Regions from separate parts of the Streptomyces sp. NPDC006365 genome, predicted to be linked through region 1. Evidence: riboswitches for the same ligand, from Rfam matches in the RefSeq annotation. Region 1 holds a riboswitch; each other region holds the start of a gene.
What was found. Region 1 has a riboswitch for cyclic di-AMP ahead of ACFYO0_RS23445 (transglycosylase family protein). Riboswitches for the same ligand answer to the same signal wherever they lie in the genome.
Positions count from the first base shown of each region.

Region 1 (3,928 bases):
GATCTGGCCACAGTTGGTGGCGACGGCGAGGTCGGCGATGGTGACGTCCTCGGTCTCGCCCGAGCGGTGGGACATCATGCACTTGAAGCCGTTGCGCTGGGCCAGCTCCACGGCGTCCAGGGTCTCGGTCAGCGAGCCGATCTGGTTGACCTTGACCAGCAGGGCGTTGGCGGAGCCCTCCTCGATACCGCGGGCGAGGCGCTCCGGGTTGGTGACGAAGAGGTCGTCGCCGACGATCTGGACCTTGTCACCGATCTTGTCGGTGATGACCTTCCAGCCAGCCCAGTCGTCCTCGAACAGCGGGTCCTCGATGGAGACGAGCGGGTACGAGGCGACGAGCTCCTCGTAGTACTCCGTCATCTCGGCGGCCGAGCGCGACTTGCCCTCGAAGAGGTACGAGCCGTCCTTGTAGAACTCGGAGGCGGCGACGTCGAGCGCCAGGGCGACCTGCTCGCCGGGCTGGTAGCCGGCCTCCTTGATGGCCTCGATGATGAGGTCGAGGGCGGCGCGGTTGGACTCCAGGTTCGGGGCGAAGCCGCCCTCGTCGCCGAGGCCGGTGGACAGGCCCTTGGTCTTCAGCACCTTCTTGAGGGTGTGGTAGACCTCGGCGCCCCAGCGCAGCGCCTCGGAGAAGGACTCCGCGCCGATGGGGGCGATCATGAACTCCTGGATGTCCACGTTCGAGTCGGCGTGCGAGCCGCCGTTCAGGATGTTCATCATCGGTACGGGCAGCAGGTGCGCGTTCGGCCCGCCCAGGTAACGGAACAGCGGGAGGTCGCTGGCCTCGGAGGCGGCGTGCGCGACGGCGAGGGAGACGCCGAGGATGGCGTTGGCTCCGAGCGAGCCCTTGTTGTCGGTGGCGTCCAGGTCGATCATGGCCTGGTCGATCAGTCGCTGCTCGGTGGCGTCGTAACCGACGAGCTCCGGGCCGAGCTGCTCGATGACGGCGAGGACGGCCTTCTCGACACCCTTGCCGAGGTAGCGGTTGGCGTCTCCGTCGCGGAGTTCGACAGCCTCGAAGGCGCCCGTGGAGGCGCCGGACGGAACGGCGGCACGACCCGTGCTGCCGTCGTCGAGGCCGACCTCGACCTCGACCGTGGGATTGCCTCGGGAGTCCAGGATTTCCCGGGCTACGACGACGTCGATGGACGGCACGAGCATCTCCTTCTGGGATGTGACGCGATTACGCGGGCCGCTGGGCCCGCACAGCGCGAAGCCGCGGCGGCTCCGCGATGACGAGCCTAACCGGCTCCGGGCGCTCAGCCAGCCGTCCACCCCTCTTATGGGCCGAACCGAAGGCGAATTGTTTCCGAACTGAACAAAAAGTCCCGCCCCGGTGCGTACGGGGGAAGACGCACCGGGGCGGGACTGCTGGGGGCTCAGCTTCGGCCGCTCTGGGGGCCGGGCTTCAGCTGAGCCGGGGCTCAGTTCAGCTGAGGTGCAGCTGCTGGCCCGGGTAGATGACGTCCGCGTTGTCGACGATGTCGTCGTTCAGCTTGAACAGCTTCTGCCAGCCGCCCTTGACGTCGTTCTCCGTGGCGATCTCGCTGAGGGTGTCACCCTTGACGACCTTGTACTCGCCGTCGCCCTTCTTGACCTTCTTGCCGGTCGGGGTGGTGACGGTCTTCTTGGCAGCCGGACGGTCCGCGGAGCGGGAAGCGCGCTCCTCCTGGGCCGGGGCGCTCTGCTGCTGGGACTGCTGGGTGTTCTCCTGCGCGGCACCGGAGCCCGAGGAGCCGCCGCCGGTGTACGCGGCGCTCGACAGACCCTTGCCGCAGACCGGCCAGGCACCCTTGCCCTGACCCGCGAGGACCTTCTCGGCGATCTCGATCTGCTGGGCCTTGCTGGCCTGGTCGGCGGTGGCGGCGTACTTCGTGCCGCCGTAGCCGGCCCAGGTGGAGGCGGAGAACTGCAGGCCGCCGTAGTAGCCGTTGCCGGTGTTGATGGACCAGTTGCCGCCCGACTCGCACTGGGCGACGGCGTCCCACTCGGAGGCGGTGGCAGCGGAAGCCGTACCCGACACCATCAGCGGGGCGGCGATGGCGGCACCGGTGACACCGGCGAGCGTGGCTATGCGGGTGGCCTTGGACGGGCGACGGTGCTTGCCCTTGCCGGAAAGCAGCATGAAGAGATCCCCTCACCGACGCCTACGAGGTGAGCTGTCGGGTTCGGGCCTGGTGAGTTGCCCGGCCGTGCGGATCGCTCCGCACGACTTCACCCCAAGCCGCACCTGGTCTCGACGACCGGGCCCGGCACTTACCTTGGGTCCCCCGCTCCTGCCTACGGCGCTTACGCGACGACTGTTCCCGTACGGCCGTTGGCAGGATTCGGCGTGACGTCCGTCGGGGCCCGCTGTGGCGAGCGGTCACGACCGTAAACATGCGATCCGCCGAATTTCAAAGACGATCAGGGCCTTTGAGATCCATGTCTCACTTTCACCAAACCGGACATCCGGCACGAACTGCCGCTACTTTTGGCCCGGTTCGGCACCTTGCACACCACTCACTCTGCGCCGAGTTCAAGGCGCTGACCGGGGAGGATGAGGTCCGGATCGGCGCCGACAGTGTGCTTGTTCGCGGAGTACAACTCGGACCATCCGCCTTGGAGGTCAAGGGAGTCGGCGATTGCCGAGAGGCTGTCTCCGGAACGGACGGTGTACGAGCCGTCCGAAGCGTCCGCCGCATCGCGTGAGGCGCTGCCCGCGCGCGAGGCATGCCGGCCGGCGGAGTCGTCCACACGGGGGGCATCGGCACCCTCTTCGGCGCTGCCGCCACGGTGACGGCCGGTGCCGTGATCTGTGTTCGTACTCTCACTCCCGCCGGTCGAAGAGTCGGCGTTCTCACCCGAGTTGCCTGATTCGCCCTCATTCGTCGCACCCGTGGATGGACTGGGCGAGCTGTCGGGGCTCGGTGATTCGGCGGTGGAATCGCTGCCGGAGTCCTGCGAACCGTCGGTGGACGACCCGGACGTACCGGACGATCCCGAATCAGCGGATGTACCGGACGAGTCGGAACTGTCGGAACTGTCGGACGATTCATCCTTTGCGGAGTGGTCACTTGACGTCCGCCCCGAATCGGAGCCCGATCCCGAGTCCGCCTCGGTGGGCGGAGTGGAGGTCGGTGTGGGCGAATCCTGCGCCAGGCCCGTGTCAACGTCGGCCGAGTCGGAGTTCTGCGTCAGGCCCGCGACCAGTCCACAGGTCGCCCAGGGGCTCGTACCCTTGTCCGCGAGGATCTTCTCGGCGACGGCTATCTGCTGCGAGCGACTGGCCAGGTCGGCCCTCATCGCGTAGTCGAGACCGCCGTACTGCTCCCACTCCTCCTGGGCTATCTGGAGGCCGCCGTACTCCCCGTTGCCGGAGTTGGCGCTCCACGAGCCGCCGCTCTCGCACTCGGCGACCGCGTCCCAGGTCGCACCACTGGCGGCACTCGCGCTGCTCGCCGCGAGGAGGGGGATCGCGATGGCCGATCCGGTCACCCCTGCCGCCACAAAGAGAGCCGGCGCCTGACGGGGGCGACGGTGTCGACCGTTCCCGGAGAGCATGCGATTGCCTTTCACGCGACAGTGTGTGACGTGGGTGTGACCCATGGGACTGATGAGGTTCGCTTTCGCGTGAACCTAGTGGGACCCGATCACTTGTCACCAGTAGATGTAGCGCAGATCACGTGAAGATCACGGACTTGAGGGTACGTCAGCTTTGAGCTGGGGGTTCGTCAGTCTTGAGTCCGGGCTTCGCCGGCACTGAAACCGGGCGAAGAGAGGGTGAAGCTGACGGGCAACGTCCGCAGGCCGCGCATGATGAGTCCCCCACGCCACCGCAAATCTGTTGAATTCACTGCTAGTTGCAGATCGGGGAGGCGGGTGAGGAGCGTCGCGAGTGCGGTCCGGCCTTCCAGCCGGGCGAGGGGTGCGCCCAGGCAGTAGTGGA
Region 1 covers NZ_JBIAHS010000008.1:266,182-270,109, forward strand. Annotated here, with positions in the region: gene eno (phosphopyruvate hydratase) at 1-1,161, opposite strand, end outside; gene ACFYO0_RS23445 (transglycosylase family protein) at 1,430-2,125, opposite strand; cyclic di-AMP (ydaO/yuaA leader) riboswitch at 2,130-2,298, opposite strand; gene ACFYO0_RS23450 (transglycosylase family protein) at 2,503-3,477, opposite strand; gene ACFYO0_RS23455 (cytochrome P450) at 3,714-3,928, opposite strand, start outside.

Region 2 (3,928 bases), on a different contig from region 1:
GGCCGCCAAGTCCCGCCTGCGCCCCGACAACCGCGCGGTGCTCGTGTACGAGCCGATCGCCACCGACGAGGAGACCGCCACCGACGAGGAGAGCGCCCAGTGACCGAGGCCACCGTGACCATGGACTTCCACCCCCAGCCCCAGGCCGGCGAGGCCAAACCGTGGGCCTTCCCGGCGCCCGAGCGCGGTGCGCTCGGCAACGGCCTGACGCTGCTGCGCTGCCACCGCCCCGGCCAGCAGGTCGTCGCCGTGGAAGTCCTCCTGAACGCACCGCTTGAGGCTGAGCCGAAGGGCCTGGACGGTATCGCCACGATCATGGCGCGTGCCTTCTCCGAAGGCACCGACAAGCACTCCGCCGAGGAGTTCGCCGCCGAGCTGGAGCGCTGCGGCGCCACGCTGGACGCGCACGCCGACCACCCGGGCGTACGCCTGAGCCTCGAAGTCCCCGTGTCGCGGCTCCAGAAGGCGCTCGGCCTGCTCGCCGACGCCCTCAGGGCGCCCGCCTTCGCGGACAGCGAGGTCGAACGCCTCGTCCGCAACCGGCTCGACGAGATTCCGCACGAGACCGCCAACCCGGCCCGCCGCGCCGCCAAGGAGCTCTCCAAGGAGCTCTTCCCGGCGACCTCGCGCATGTCGCGCCCGCGCCAGGGCACCGAGGAGACGGTTGCGAGCATCGACTCGGCGGCCGTACGCGCCTTCTACGAGAAGCATGTACGCCCCGCCACCACCACCGCGGTCGTCGTCGGCGACCTCACCGGTGTCGACCTCGACGCGATGCTCGGCGAGACGCTCGGCGCCTGGACCGGCTCGCCGGCCGAGGCGCGTCCCGTGCCTCCGGTGACCGCCGACGACACCGGCCGCGTGGTCATCGTCGACCGTCCCGGAGCCGTCCAGACACAGCTGCTCATCGGCCGCGTCGGCGCCGACCGGCACGACCGTGTGTGGCCCGCCCAGGTGCTCGGCACGTACTGCCTCGGCGGCACCCTCACCTCGCGTCTTGACCGCGTCCTACGCGAGGAAAAGGGCTACACCTACGGTGTGCGGGCGTTCGGCCAGGTGCTGCGCTCCGCCCCGGACGGCACGGGCGCCGCGATGCTCGCCATCAGTGGCTCGGTGGACACGCCGAACACCGGCCCGGCGCTCGACGACCTCTGGAAGGTGCTGCGTACGCTCGCGGCCGAGGGCCTGACGGACACCGAGCGCGACATCGCCGTACAGAACCTCGTGGGCGTGGCGCCGCTCAAGTACGAGACCGCAGCCGCCGTCGCCGGCACGCTCGCCGACCAGGTCGAGCAGCACCTGCCGGACGACTTCCAGGCGACGCTGTACCGCCAACTCGCCGCGACGGGCACCGTGGAGGCCACCGCGGCCGCCGTGAGCGCCTTCCCGGTGGACCGTCTGGTGACCGTCCTCGTCGGGGACGCTGCCCAGATCGAGGAGCCCGTCAAGGCCCTCGGAATCGGTGAGGTGAGTGTGGTCCCGGCCGAGTAGAGCCGCCCCCACATCTCCGGGGACCCTGGAGGCTTATGGGCCTCCAGGGTCCTTCTTTGTCCAAATTGATTGGATTGGTTGGGAGTTGGTATGGAGGTTGTGTGTCTGCCCTGTGGCGTGCGCTACAAAAGCCGTCATCCGTTTGTTGTTTGAGAGATGGCCCGCTTAGCGTCGGTCCGGCTGTTCGTCAGGCAGTGCGCCGCATCCGCGGCACCGGACAGTCATCGCCGAGTCCCCGTACGGCGCGAGCCAGGGGAGCCGGGGACCCACCGCAGTCCCTGGGGTGAATCGGGCGCCCTCCTGGAGGGAGTCCGTAGGAGACCTTCCTGCTCCGAACCCGTCAGCTAACCCGGTAGGCGAGAAGGAAGGAAAGGACCAGCCACTTCATGGCGTTCACCCGCGCCACCGGGAAGCACCGTCGCCCGAGCCGTACGAAGCGCACGTCCTCGAGGACCGTGGGCGTCGCGACGCTCGCCACCACCGGTGTCATCGGCACCCTGGCCGCCCCGGCGTTCGCCGGCCCGGCCTCGGTCAAGCAGACAGGGCTGACCCAGGCCGTCACCATGGGCGACTCGGTCGCCGACCAGATCGACGCCCAGGCCCACGCCCAGCGGCAGGCCGCCGAGGAGGCCGCCGCCCGCGAGGCGGCCGAGGAGGCCGCCAGGAAGCGGGCCGCCGAGCAGAAGGCCCGGGCCGAGGCGAAGGCCAAGGCGGAGCGCGAGGCCAAGGAGCGCGCCGCCCGCGAGGCCGAGCGCAAGCGCCTGCTCAACTCCTTCGTCTCGCCGATCAGCGACTCGTACGTCTCCACCGGCTACAAGGCCGGCGGCTCCGTCTGGTCCTCCGGCAGTCACACCGGCATCGACTTCCACGCCGCCAGCGGCACCACCGTCCGCGCCGTGGGTGCCGGTACCGTCGTAGAGGCCGGCTTCGAGGGCTCGTACGGCAACCAGGTCGTCATCAAGATGAACGACGGCACGTACACGCAGTACGCCCACATGTCGTCCCTCTCCGTCTCCGTCGGCCAGAGCGTCACCCCGGGCCAGCAGATAGGCCTCTCCGGGGCGACCGGCAACGTCACCGGAGCACACCTCCACTTCGAGGCGCGTACGTCCCAGGAGTACGGCTCGGACATGGACCCCCTCGCCTACCTCCGGTCGCACGGCGTGAACGTCTGACGGCTCGGGAGCTCCACCGCACCCTCCCTAAGGCCCCGGCTCACCGAGCCGGGGCTTTCGTGCATGCCGACGGGACGACTGCCTGTTCTGCGCGACTATGTGTCCAAAAAAACTCCATGGATTCCGGCCCGCCATCGGAATTTCCGGCTCTCTGCAATAGAGTCACCGAACGAGCGTCAATCAACCGCGTTTCGCGGGGATTAAGGCGGAGGTCCGGTCATGCGTATTCCCGCGCACTCGGTATGCACGGCGATCCGTGACGACATCGTCGCGGGTGTCTACGAACGCGGCAGCCGGCTCACCGAGGAACTGCTCGCGCGTCGCTACGGCGTCTCGCGGGTCCCCGTGCGGGAGGCGCTGCGCACGCTGGAGGCGGAGGGCTTCGTCGTCACGCGCCGCCACGCGGGCGCGTGCGTCGCGGAACCCACCGAGCAGGAGGCCGCCGACCTCCTGGAGATGCGCATGCTCCTGGAGCCGCTGGGCGCCGCGCGCGCCGCGCAGCGGCGGACGGAGGCGCACCTCAAGGTGCTGCGAGGCCTCGTCAGGCTGGGGCAGGAGCGGGCCAGGAGGGGCCAGGGCGAGGATCTGCGCTCGCTGGGCGGCTGGTTCCACGAGACGCTCGCGCAGGCCTCCGGCAGCCCCGCGCTGACCTCGATGCTCACCCAGCTGCGGCACAAGATCGCCTGGATGTACTCGGTCGAGGCGCCGGCCCATCCCGCCGAGTCCTGGTCGGAGCACGGCGGCATCGTGGACGCCGTCGCGCGCGGCGACAGCGAGCGGGCCCGGGCCATCACGGCCCTGCACACCGAGCGGGCGACGGCCGCGCACCGGCTGCGCTTTCCCGAGCGCGGTGATCGCGTGGAGCGTGTGAGGACTTCGCAACACCCCGTAAACACGGCGAGCGTGCGGCATTAACAGTGGCGCCGTATACAAAGGGGAGTAATTCGCGGGGCATTATTTTTGCTGCCTGTAATCTGGAATTGTAAAGGGCCCGCCCGGTATTTTGGGCGAGCCCTTTTGGTGCATGTGCGGGACGGCGTTTTTGATGCGACGACCGCAGCGACCATCAATTGAGGAACCCCGACGGCGCGCAACCAGGTCCGCGAGAGCGCGCCGGTTCAGGCGCAAAGGGGTCTCACACGGTTTCCGGCAGCTCCTCAAGTCCCTCCGCGACCAGCTTGGCCAGGCGGTCGAGCGCGGCGTCCGCGCCCTCGGCGTCGGAGGCCAGGACGATCTCCTCGCCGCCCTTGGCGCCCAGGCCG
Region 2 covers NZ_JBIAHS010000023.1:25,540-29,467, reverse strand. Annotated here, with positions in the region: gene ACFYO0_RS39835 (M16 family metallopeptidase) at 1-103, shown strand, start outside; gene ACFYO0_RS39830 (M16 family metallopeptidase) at 100-1,491, shown strand; cyclic di-AMP (ydaO/yuaA leader) riboswitch at 1,707-1,865, shown strand; gene ACFYO0_RS39825 (M23 family metallopeptidase) at 1,878-2,666, shown strand; gene ACFYO0_RS39820 (GntR family transcriptional regulator) at 2,886-3,581, shown strand; gene ACFYO0_RS39815 (HPr family phosphocarrier protein) at 3,802-3,928, opposite strand, start outside.
Region 2: it holds a riboswitch for cyclic di-AMP, as region 1 does, so the genes downstream of both, ACFYO0_RS39825 (M23 family metallopeptidase) here and ACFYO0_RS23445 (transglycosylase family protein) in region 1, are expected to answer to the same signal.

Region 3 (3,928 bases), on a different contig from region 1:
AGGCGATGCACCGCCTCTTCCAGGAGGACCCCGGCGCCTTCGCGCGGACCTTCCGGACCCTGGATCTCCCGTTTCCGGACCCCGTAGCGGTGTCTCTCATGCCCACCGATCTCACGGAGATCAAGCCACTGGAACGGCGCGTGGACACGCTCCTCAGGCTCGACACCGCCTCCGGCGAGAGCCATCTGCTGGTCGTCGAAGCCCAGGGCAAGAAAGACCCGAAGAAGCACGCAAGCTGGGCTTACTACATCGCCCACCTCTATGCGAAGTACCGCATCCCGCCGGTCCTGCTCGTCACCTGCCAGGACAAGGCCACCGCCACCTGGGCCTCCGAACCCATCACGATCGGGCCCAGGCAGTGGCGCACTCTCACACTGCGTCCCCTCGTCCTGGGCCCGCACAACGTCCCCGCCATCACCGACCCGTCCACCGCGGCCCGCGACATTCCCCTGGCGACACTGTCTGCCATCACTCATGGCAAGGACGACAACGTCGCTGCCATACTGAAAGCCCTGGCCGCCGCGCTGAAGACCGTCGACGAAGAGACCGCGAGGATCTTCGCCGAATTCACCGAACTCGGCCTCGGGACCGCCCCGGCCGCAAAGATCTGGAGGCAATTGATGTCCGTCGACCTCTCCTTCTTCCGCTCGGAGACCTCCCAGCGCCTGCGCGCGGAAGGCCGCGTCGAAGGTCACGCCGAGGACATCCTGCTGGTCCTGGGCGAGCGTGGCGTCGAGGTTCCGGACGGCGTACGCGCGCGCATCATGGAATGCACCGACCTGGAGACCCTCCGAGCCTGGCTGAAGCGCTCCGTGACGGCCGCCAAGGTCGAAGATCTGTTCCGGGACGCGAAGGGCGACGAGCGACGGTGAATGTCCCGGCACCGTCAGAGGGCCGGGCTTCCCCCGGGCGCCGATCGGCCGACCCTTGGGGCGCGCTCAGCCGATCCGGTGACGAGGCCGCCCCGCAGGTCCAGACGCCCGATCAGTAAGGGCCGTTGACGTTGTCGATCGAGCCGTATCGGTCGGCGGCGTAGTTGCAGGCCGCCGCGATGTTCGCGACCGGGTCGAAGGGGTCCATCGACGTACCGGGCACGTGGTAGGCCCTGAAGGTCGGATCGATGGTCTGCAGGAGGCCCTTGGACGGGGTCCCGGCCGCGGCGTTGGAGTCCCAGTTGTTGATGGCCTGCGGATTCCCCGACGACTCACGCATGACGTTGCGGTGGATGCCGTCGTACGAGCCCGGAATCCCATGCTGGGCCATGACGTCCAGCGCCTCCTTGATCCAACCGTCCAGGTCGTTCGTGTACGTCTTCGCGGCGGCGGGGGTGGCAGCAGGCGCCGCGGACTTGGCTGCAGCCGGGGACGCGGTCGCCTTCTTCGTACCGACCGTCAGGGTGAGGCCCGGCCTGATCAGCGAGGGGTTGTCACCGATGACCGCACGGTTGGCCTTGTAGAGCTTCTGCCAACCGCCGCTCTTGGGGTGCTTCTTCGCGATCCTGATCAGGGTGTCGCCCTTGACCACCTTGTGCGTGACGAGCTCGACCTGCGGAACCGCGGCTTGCGCAACCTGTGCCACCTGCGCCGCCGGCTGGGCGGCGTGGGCGCCGGTCACCCCGACGAACGGGAGCGCGAGCGCGGCCCCGCCCGTTCCTACGGGGACGACGACGCGGGCGATGCGGCGGGCTTTCGGACGGCGGTGCTTACCTCGTGCGGGCATGGCGAATTCCTCTCCGGCGCCTGCGAGGTGAGCTGTCGGGTTCGGGCGGGAGATGCCCGGCCGCACGGTGAGTACGACTTCACCCCAAGCCGTTCCGGTGCCCGGATCGGCGACTTACCTGGGTCCCCCGCTCCTGCCGTAGCGCGTGGATGAATGGGGTTCCGGGGCGGCGGCAGGATTCGGCGTTCCGCCCGGATCGACGAGAACGTATGCGAGAGCACACACCCGAAACAAGCCCCGAAATCCCGGTGCGCCCCTTATGAACTAGCCAAAACGAGGGGGAAATCGCCCGATTACTCCGGAACGCAACCTTCAACTTACGTTCTGCAAAGCAGAAGTTGCCGAGACGGGACTTCAACACCCAATCCACCCGAACGTGACCCATTTCACGCGATCAAGCACCATCAAGCCTGAACAAAGCGGCAATGGAGGCAAGTCGGGCATTGCGCCCGTGGGGAACGGTCCGGCTTTGAGCTTGAAGGGGAGGCCGGAGCACCGGTGTTCGGGGGGCCGCTGAGGCGCGGGCCATGGAGCACAGCCTCGGCTACGTCGACGTGCTCGGCGGATGAGGTTGCGTACACGCACGTGGCGTACAGCGGCTGCCCTCAGGCAGGCAGATCTACAAACGTTACAGATCGCCCGTAATGTGTCACAACGGGGACATCGGCTCAGTCTCGCAACCGAGCCGACGCGAACTCGAATAGTTCGTCCAGCCCGATGGCGCGAATGCCCATGATTCCTCCACGATCAGCTGCACTTCGAGAGGGCAGGGGCGGACGCGCCCAGCCTGATGCGCGGGTGAGGAACAGACACGGTTTCAGCTTTCCCGGGGCCGCTCATTCTTCGGATCCCAGCGCACCCACGGCAGCTCGTGGCGCCAGCCCTCGCGTCGGGCAGCCCAGTCGAGCAGGACCGGGACCACGAGTTCCTCACCACCCCGGTCCGAGGGCAGCGACACCTCGGCACGGTAGTGCGTGTGAGAGCCACCTTCCCGGTACTCGACCACGACGGTGAGGTCGTCGTTGAGGGCGACCTGCAGGTAGTGCTGGCCGACCTCTGGTACGTCGAGTCGCTCCAAGACGAGGAACCGGCATCGCAGGTTGAGCGCAGCGTAGAGCCTCTGGATCTGCCGCTCGGAGGGGTCGTCCCAGGTCTCACCGGTCTCGTCGGTGACGCGTAGCCGCGCCTCAGCCACGGAGGCGCTTCTCTGCGAACACCAGCAGTTCCTCAAGCTCAACGCGGTGCGGTTCCGCCCTTTCGGGGTCTCCGGACAGAACCCAGGCACCGTCCCAGTCGACTCGAAACACCTGGCCCCGGAAATTCTCGAACTCGACGTAACTTCCCGGCGCACCGTCGAGTAGCTTGATTTCGCGGTACAGAGTCTCCGGCTTTGCCAGGACTCCGTCCGGGCCATCCGTTCCTCCCTTGGTCACGGTGTTGTCGTACCGCATCTTGAGGAAGGGCACGGGACCCCTGTCGAGGTTGGCCGGAGTGAGAACCCTGATGAAACTCTCGCGCGCGTCGTCGAGCGAGTACCGGTCCGGGGCGGCGAATTCACACGCGTACCCAGGAAATACCGCCCATGTAACCTGCTGGAGTTCTGGCAGCTGGACCTCGTGATAACGATGCACACCAGGCCGCGCGACTCCGACGACATCGAATTCACGCTCAGGAAACCTGAATCCAGTAATGGTGTTCAGCAAGACATTACCCGCGAGCGCACGAGAACCGTCCTCCCGCGCAGCCGCCAGGATGGCGCCAACCAGCGCTTCGTCGTACGAATCACGGGCGTTGACCTGGAAGAGGTACTGCCCGTCCGCACTGAGAGCCGCAGCGAAGTCCAGTCCGGGTGCGGGCGACCAACGCCAGCAATCCGGGATACCCGGAAACTCTTCGACTCCTGGAAAACCGGACACAACAGCGGCCGGATCCATATGAACCTCCTTTACGCACCCCTGCACGAGTAATTCGGCCCAGTGTCCTGACGGTATCGCGGAGCGCGCTGACCGTCACGGCCATTGTCCGCCCGGGTCATCGGTTCCATATCGGTTGTGTCATTATACCAAGCTTCACGGTCCGCATAACTGCTGTTATGACCCGTTTCATTCCAATGTTCGACGACACGCGGGTTGTGGTCGTACGTGAGAATGGCCGAGTCTCCCGGAATTACTTCGCCCGCGTTGTTGCGCCAGGTGAGCTGATCCCTCGG
Region 3 covers NZ_JBIAHS010000012.1:114,400-118,327, reverse strand. Annotated here, with positions in the region: gene ACFYO0_RS29115 (hypothetical protein) at 1-872, shown strand, start outside; gene ACFYO0_RS29110 (transglycosylase SLT domain-containing protein) at 985-1,719, opposite strand; cyclic di-AMP (ydaO/yuaA leader) riboswitch at 1,724-1,873, opposite strand; gene ACFYO0_RS29105 (hypothetical protein) at 2,537-2,914, opposite strand; gene ACFYO0_RS29100 (hypothetical protein) at 2,907-3,653, opposite strand; gene ACFYO0_RS29095 (DUF6531 domain-containing protein) at 3,665-3,928, opposite strand, start outside.
Region 3: it holds a riboswitch for cyclic di-AMP, as region 1 does, so the genes downstream of both, ACFYO0_RS29110 (transglycosylase SLT domain-containing protein) here and ACFYO0_RS23445 (transglycosylase family protein) in region 1, are expected to answer to the same signal.

Region 4 (3,928 bases), 120 kb from region 1:
TCGCCTCACCGGCGTCCGTCAGCCGGTCGATCTCGTCGGCGACGAACTGCGCCTCGTCGTGTTCCGTGTCGGCGACGTAGCCGGTGATGCGCGCGCCCGCGCCCGCGTTGGTCCACAGGTTCTTGGGGCGGCGGCTTTCGTTGCGCTCGATGACCGCGTTCGCGGCGCTCAGGATCGTCTGTGTGGAGCGGTAGTTCTGCTCCAGGAGGATCGTCGTCGCGTCCGGGTAGTCCTCCTCGAACTGGAGGATGTTGCGGATCGTCGCGCCGCGGAAGGCGTAGATGGACTGGTCGGCGTCACCGACGACGCACAGCTCGGCGGGCGGCACGTCGTGCTCGCTCGGGGGTACGTCCACGGGGTGCTCGGAGGTACCGACGAGTTCCCGTACGAGGGCGTACTGGGCGTGGTTCGTGTCCTGGTATTCGTCCACGAGGACGTGGCGGAAGCGGCGGCGGTAGTGCTCGGCGACGTCCGGGAAGGCACGCAGGAGGTTGACCGTCGTCATGATCAGGTCGTCGAAGTCGAGGGCGTTCGCCTCGCGCAGTCGCGACTGGTAGAGCGCGTATGCCTGGGCGAGGGTCTTCTCGAAGCCGTCGGAGGCCTGTGCCGCGAAATCCTCTTCGTCGATCAGCTCGTTCTTGAGGTTCGAGATCTTGGCGCTGAAGGACTTGGGCGGGAAGCGCTTCGGGTCGAGGTCCAGGTCGCGGCAGACCAGGGCCATGAGGCGCTTGCTGTCGGCGGCGTCGTAGATCGAGAACGAGGACGTGAAGCCGAGCTTCTTCGACTCCCGCCGCAGAATCCGTACACACGCGCTGTGGAAGGTCATCACCCACATCGCGTTCGCACGCGGGCCGACGAGGTGCTCGACGCGCTCCTTCATCTCGCCCGCGGCCTTGTTGGTGAACGTGATCGCGAGGATCTGACCCGGGTGCACCTTCCGCTCGCCGAGCAGGTACGCGATCCGGTGCGTGAGCACACGGGTCTTGCCGGACCCGGCGCCGGCCACGATGAGCAGGGGGGAGCCGGAGTGCACGACCGCCGCGCGCTGGTTGTCGTTCAGCCCCTCCAGAAGCGCGGCCGCGTCCACATGGGGACGGGGGGCACCATCGCGGTAGTAGGCCTCCCGGTCCGGCGGCACGTCGAACTTCCCGCCGAACAGATCGTCCGGAACCTGCTCCGGTACGTGCTCGTCCTCGGGCGGTGGCGGGGGCTCTTCCTCGCGGTCCCGCGAGGGTTTGAGGTCCGCCAGGAAGCTGTCATCAAAGAGGCTGCTCATCGCTCTCCGAGTCTAGGCTCCCCCACTGACACCTCGCGGCCGCCCTGAAAAGCTGCGCTCAAAACCTGACGGCTCTGCCGGTGCGAGCCTGCCGGGATCCCTCTCACTCTCCAGGACCGCCCCGTCACGGTCGGCGACGGATCATGACACCTGAGGCTAAGGTCACGAAAACGTATCGGACAATTCGCACATCAACCTTCACAGGAGCCACACGAGTTGGTTAGCTTTCGCAGTGGGCCGCTCGACCCCCACCGGCGAACGTCGCCGGGCCGTGCGGCTCCCGCCGAGTCCGGTACGCCCTTGTGGGCCACCCGGAGCCGGGGACCCACCGACCTTGGGGTGAATCGGTCCAACTCCCTCAGGGGAGAAGGGCCGTAGGGCAAACCTTCCGAAGCACACGCCCGAACCCGACAGCTAACTCGGTAGGCGGAGCACGGAAGGAGTCGCCTTCGTGGCGCCACACCGCAAAGCGCGGTCGTCCAGTCCCAAGGGCATACGGACCCCTGCCCTCGCCACCGCCGCTCTCACCTCGGTGGCCCTCCTGTCGCAGACCGCGAACGCTTCGCCCTCGGCGGAGCCGAAGCCCAGCCTCGACGAAGTCCAGAAGAAGGTCGACGACCTCTACCAGCAGGCGGAGACGGCGACCGAGAAGTACAACGGCGCCAAGGAGAAGACCGGCAAGCAGCGCAAGAAGGTCGACAACCTCCTTGACGACGTGGCCTCCCGCACGCAGAAGCTCAACGAGGCGCGCGAGGAGCTCGGTACGTTCGCCGCCGCGCAGTACCGTACGGGTGCCGCCGCCCCTGACGCCGCGTCCCTGCTGCTCGCGGACAACCCGCAGGACTACTTCGACCAGAACCAGCTGATGGACCGGCTGACCAGCCGCCAGCAGCAGGCCGTCGACGACTATGCGACGCAGCAGTCCGAGATGACGCAGAAGCGTCAGGAGGCCTCCGAGAGCCTTCAGGCGCTCACCACGACCGAGAACACCCTGAAGTCGTCCAAGGCGGACGTTCAGCGGAAACTCGCCGAGGCGCGCCAGTTGCTCTCGCGGCTGACCACCGAGGAAAAGGCACGGCTCGCGGCGATCGAGCGGGAGAAGCGCGAGGAGGCCCAGCGCAAGGCGGAGGAGCTGGCGCGGCAGCAGGCCGCGGAGGAACAGCTCCGCCAACAGCAGCAGCAGGCCCAGCCGACTCCCGCGCCCTCCACCGGCGCGGAGACCTCGACCGGCACGGGCACCTCCGCGGGCACCACGACCGCCAAGGGCGAGAAGGCGATCGCCTTCGCCCGTGCCCAGACCGGCAAGCCGTATGTCTGGGGCGCGTCAGGACCCGACTCCTACGACTGCTCCGGCCTCACCCAGGCCGCCTGGAAGGCCGCCGGCGTCACCCTCCCGCGCACCACCTGGGACCAGGTCAATGTGGGCACCCAGGTCTCGGTCGCCAGCGCCCAGCCCGGCGACCTGGTCTTCTTCTACGACGACATCAGCCACGTCGGCCTCTACCTCGGCGACGGCATGATGATCCACGCCCCGAAGCCGGGTGCGTATGTCCGCGAGGAGTCGATCTACTACATGCCGATCCACAGCGTGGTCCGTCCGGCGTGAGGCACGCGCGCGTGGACCCTTTTTCGGGGTGCACGCGCGCGTGAGCCCGTTTTGCGGCTCTTCAAGGGGCCGCTTCCGAGGCTCTTCAGGCCATCAGGTCCAAAGCACCGCGATGAAGATGTTCGCGGTGGTCAGGCCGCCAACCAGGCCGAACAAGCCCTTGTCCACCTTCTCCTCGTCCCGCTTCACGTACACGAGACCCAGAATCACGATCAGCAACGCCAGCTTGACGCCGATCTTGATGTTATTGACCGCCTGGTCGTCGGCCTGGTTGAGGCCGACCAGGATCACACCCGTGACGAGCATGGTGAACGCGCCGTGGAGCATCGCGGGGCCGAAGCGGGCCGTGCCCTCGCCCATCGCCTTCATCTGGGTGAGGAAGCCGCCGAGGAGTGCGGCGATACCGATGATGTGCAGGGCGACGAAGAGATGGATGAGTACGTCCATGACGCCGGAGCCTAACCGGGAGCTCGTGCACGGCCTCACACCACCCCGCGCCGCCGGGCGTATCCCCGTACAGGCCCTGACGGACGCCTACGGGCGCTGGCGGGCCCCGTAGCACCGCCGAGCCGCCCGGGCCTCCACGACTGCTGCATCGGTCAACGCCTCGCGTCAACTCGGCGCCGTCAGGCCGGGATCACGGTCGTACACGGTCATCTCGCGGCCCAGTCCCGTCAGTTCCGTACATGGCGTTACCAGGCCGACCCGCTCAGGCTTAGCGTCCTTCCCCAGGTGACCGGCTCCCCACCGCCGTCCGGACCAGGGGCGGCAGCCGGACATCACCGCCGAGAAGATCCGGCGGCGGCCCGCTCCCCCTGTGCGGGCCGCCGCCGGACGCGTGACCGGCCCGTTCGGGAAGGAAGTGTGTCCAGGTGGCAGCGCACCGCAAGCCAAGACAGCGCTCACTCGGGGGCAATACGGCCCGCACCGCCTTCACGATCGCACTCGCGGGCGCGGCGAGCGCCACCTCCTTCGACGGGGCGGGCCACGCCGAGCCACGGTTGACCCCGGATCAGGTGCGGGCGAAGGTCGACAAGTTGTACCAG
Region 4 covers NZ_JBIAHS010000008.1:145,514-149,441, forward strand. Annotated here, with positions in the region: gene pcrA (DNA helicase PcrA) at 1-1,276, opposite strand, end outside; cyclic di-AMP (ydaO/yuaA leader) riboswitch at 1,548-1,720, shown strand; gene ACFYO0_RS22950 (NlpC/P60 family protein) at 1,728-2,882, shown strand; gene ACFYO0_RS22955 (hypothetical protein) at 2,976-3,329, opposite strand; gene ACFYO0_RS22960 (NlpC/P60 family protein) at 3,755-3,928, shown strand, end outside.
Region 4: it holds a riboswitch for cyclic di-AMP, as region 1 does, so the genes downstream of both, ACFYO0_RS22950 (NlpC/P60 family protein) here and ACFYO0_RS23445 (transglycosylase family protein) in region 1, are expected to answer to the same signal.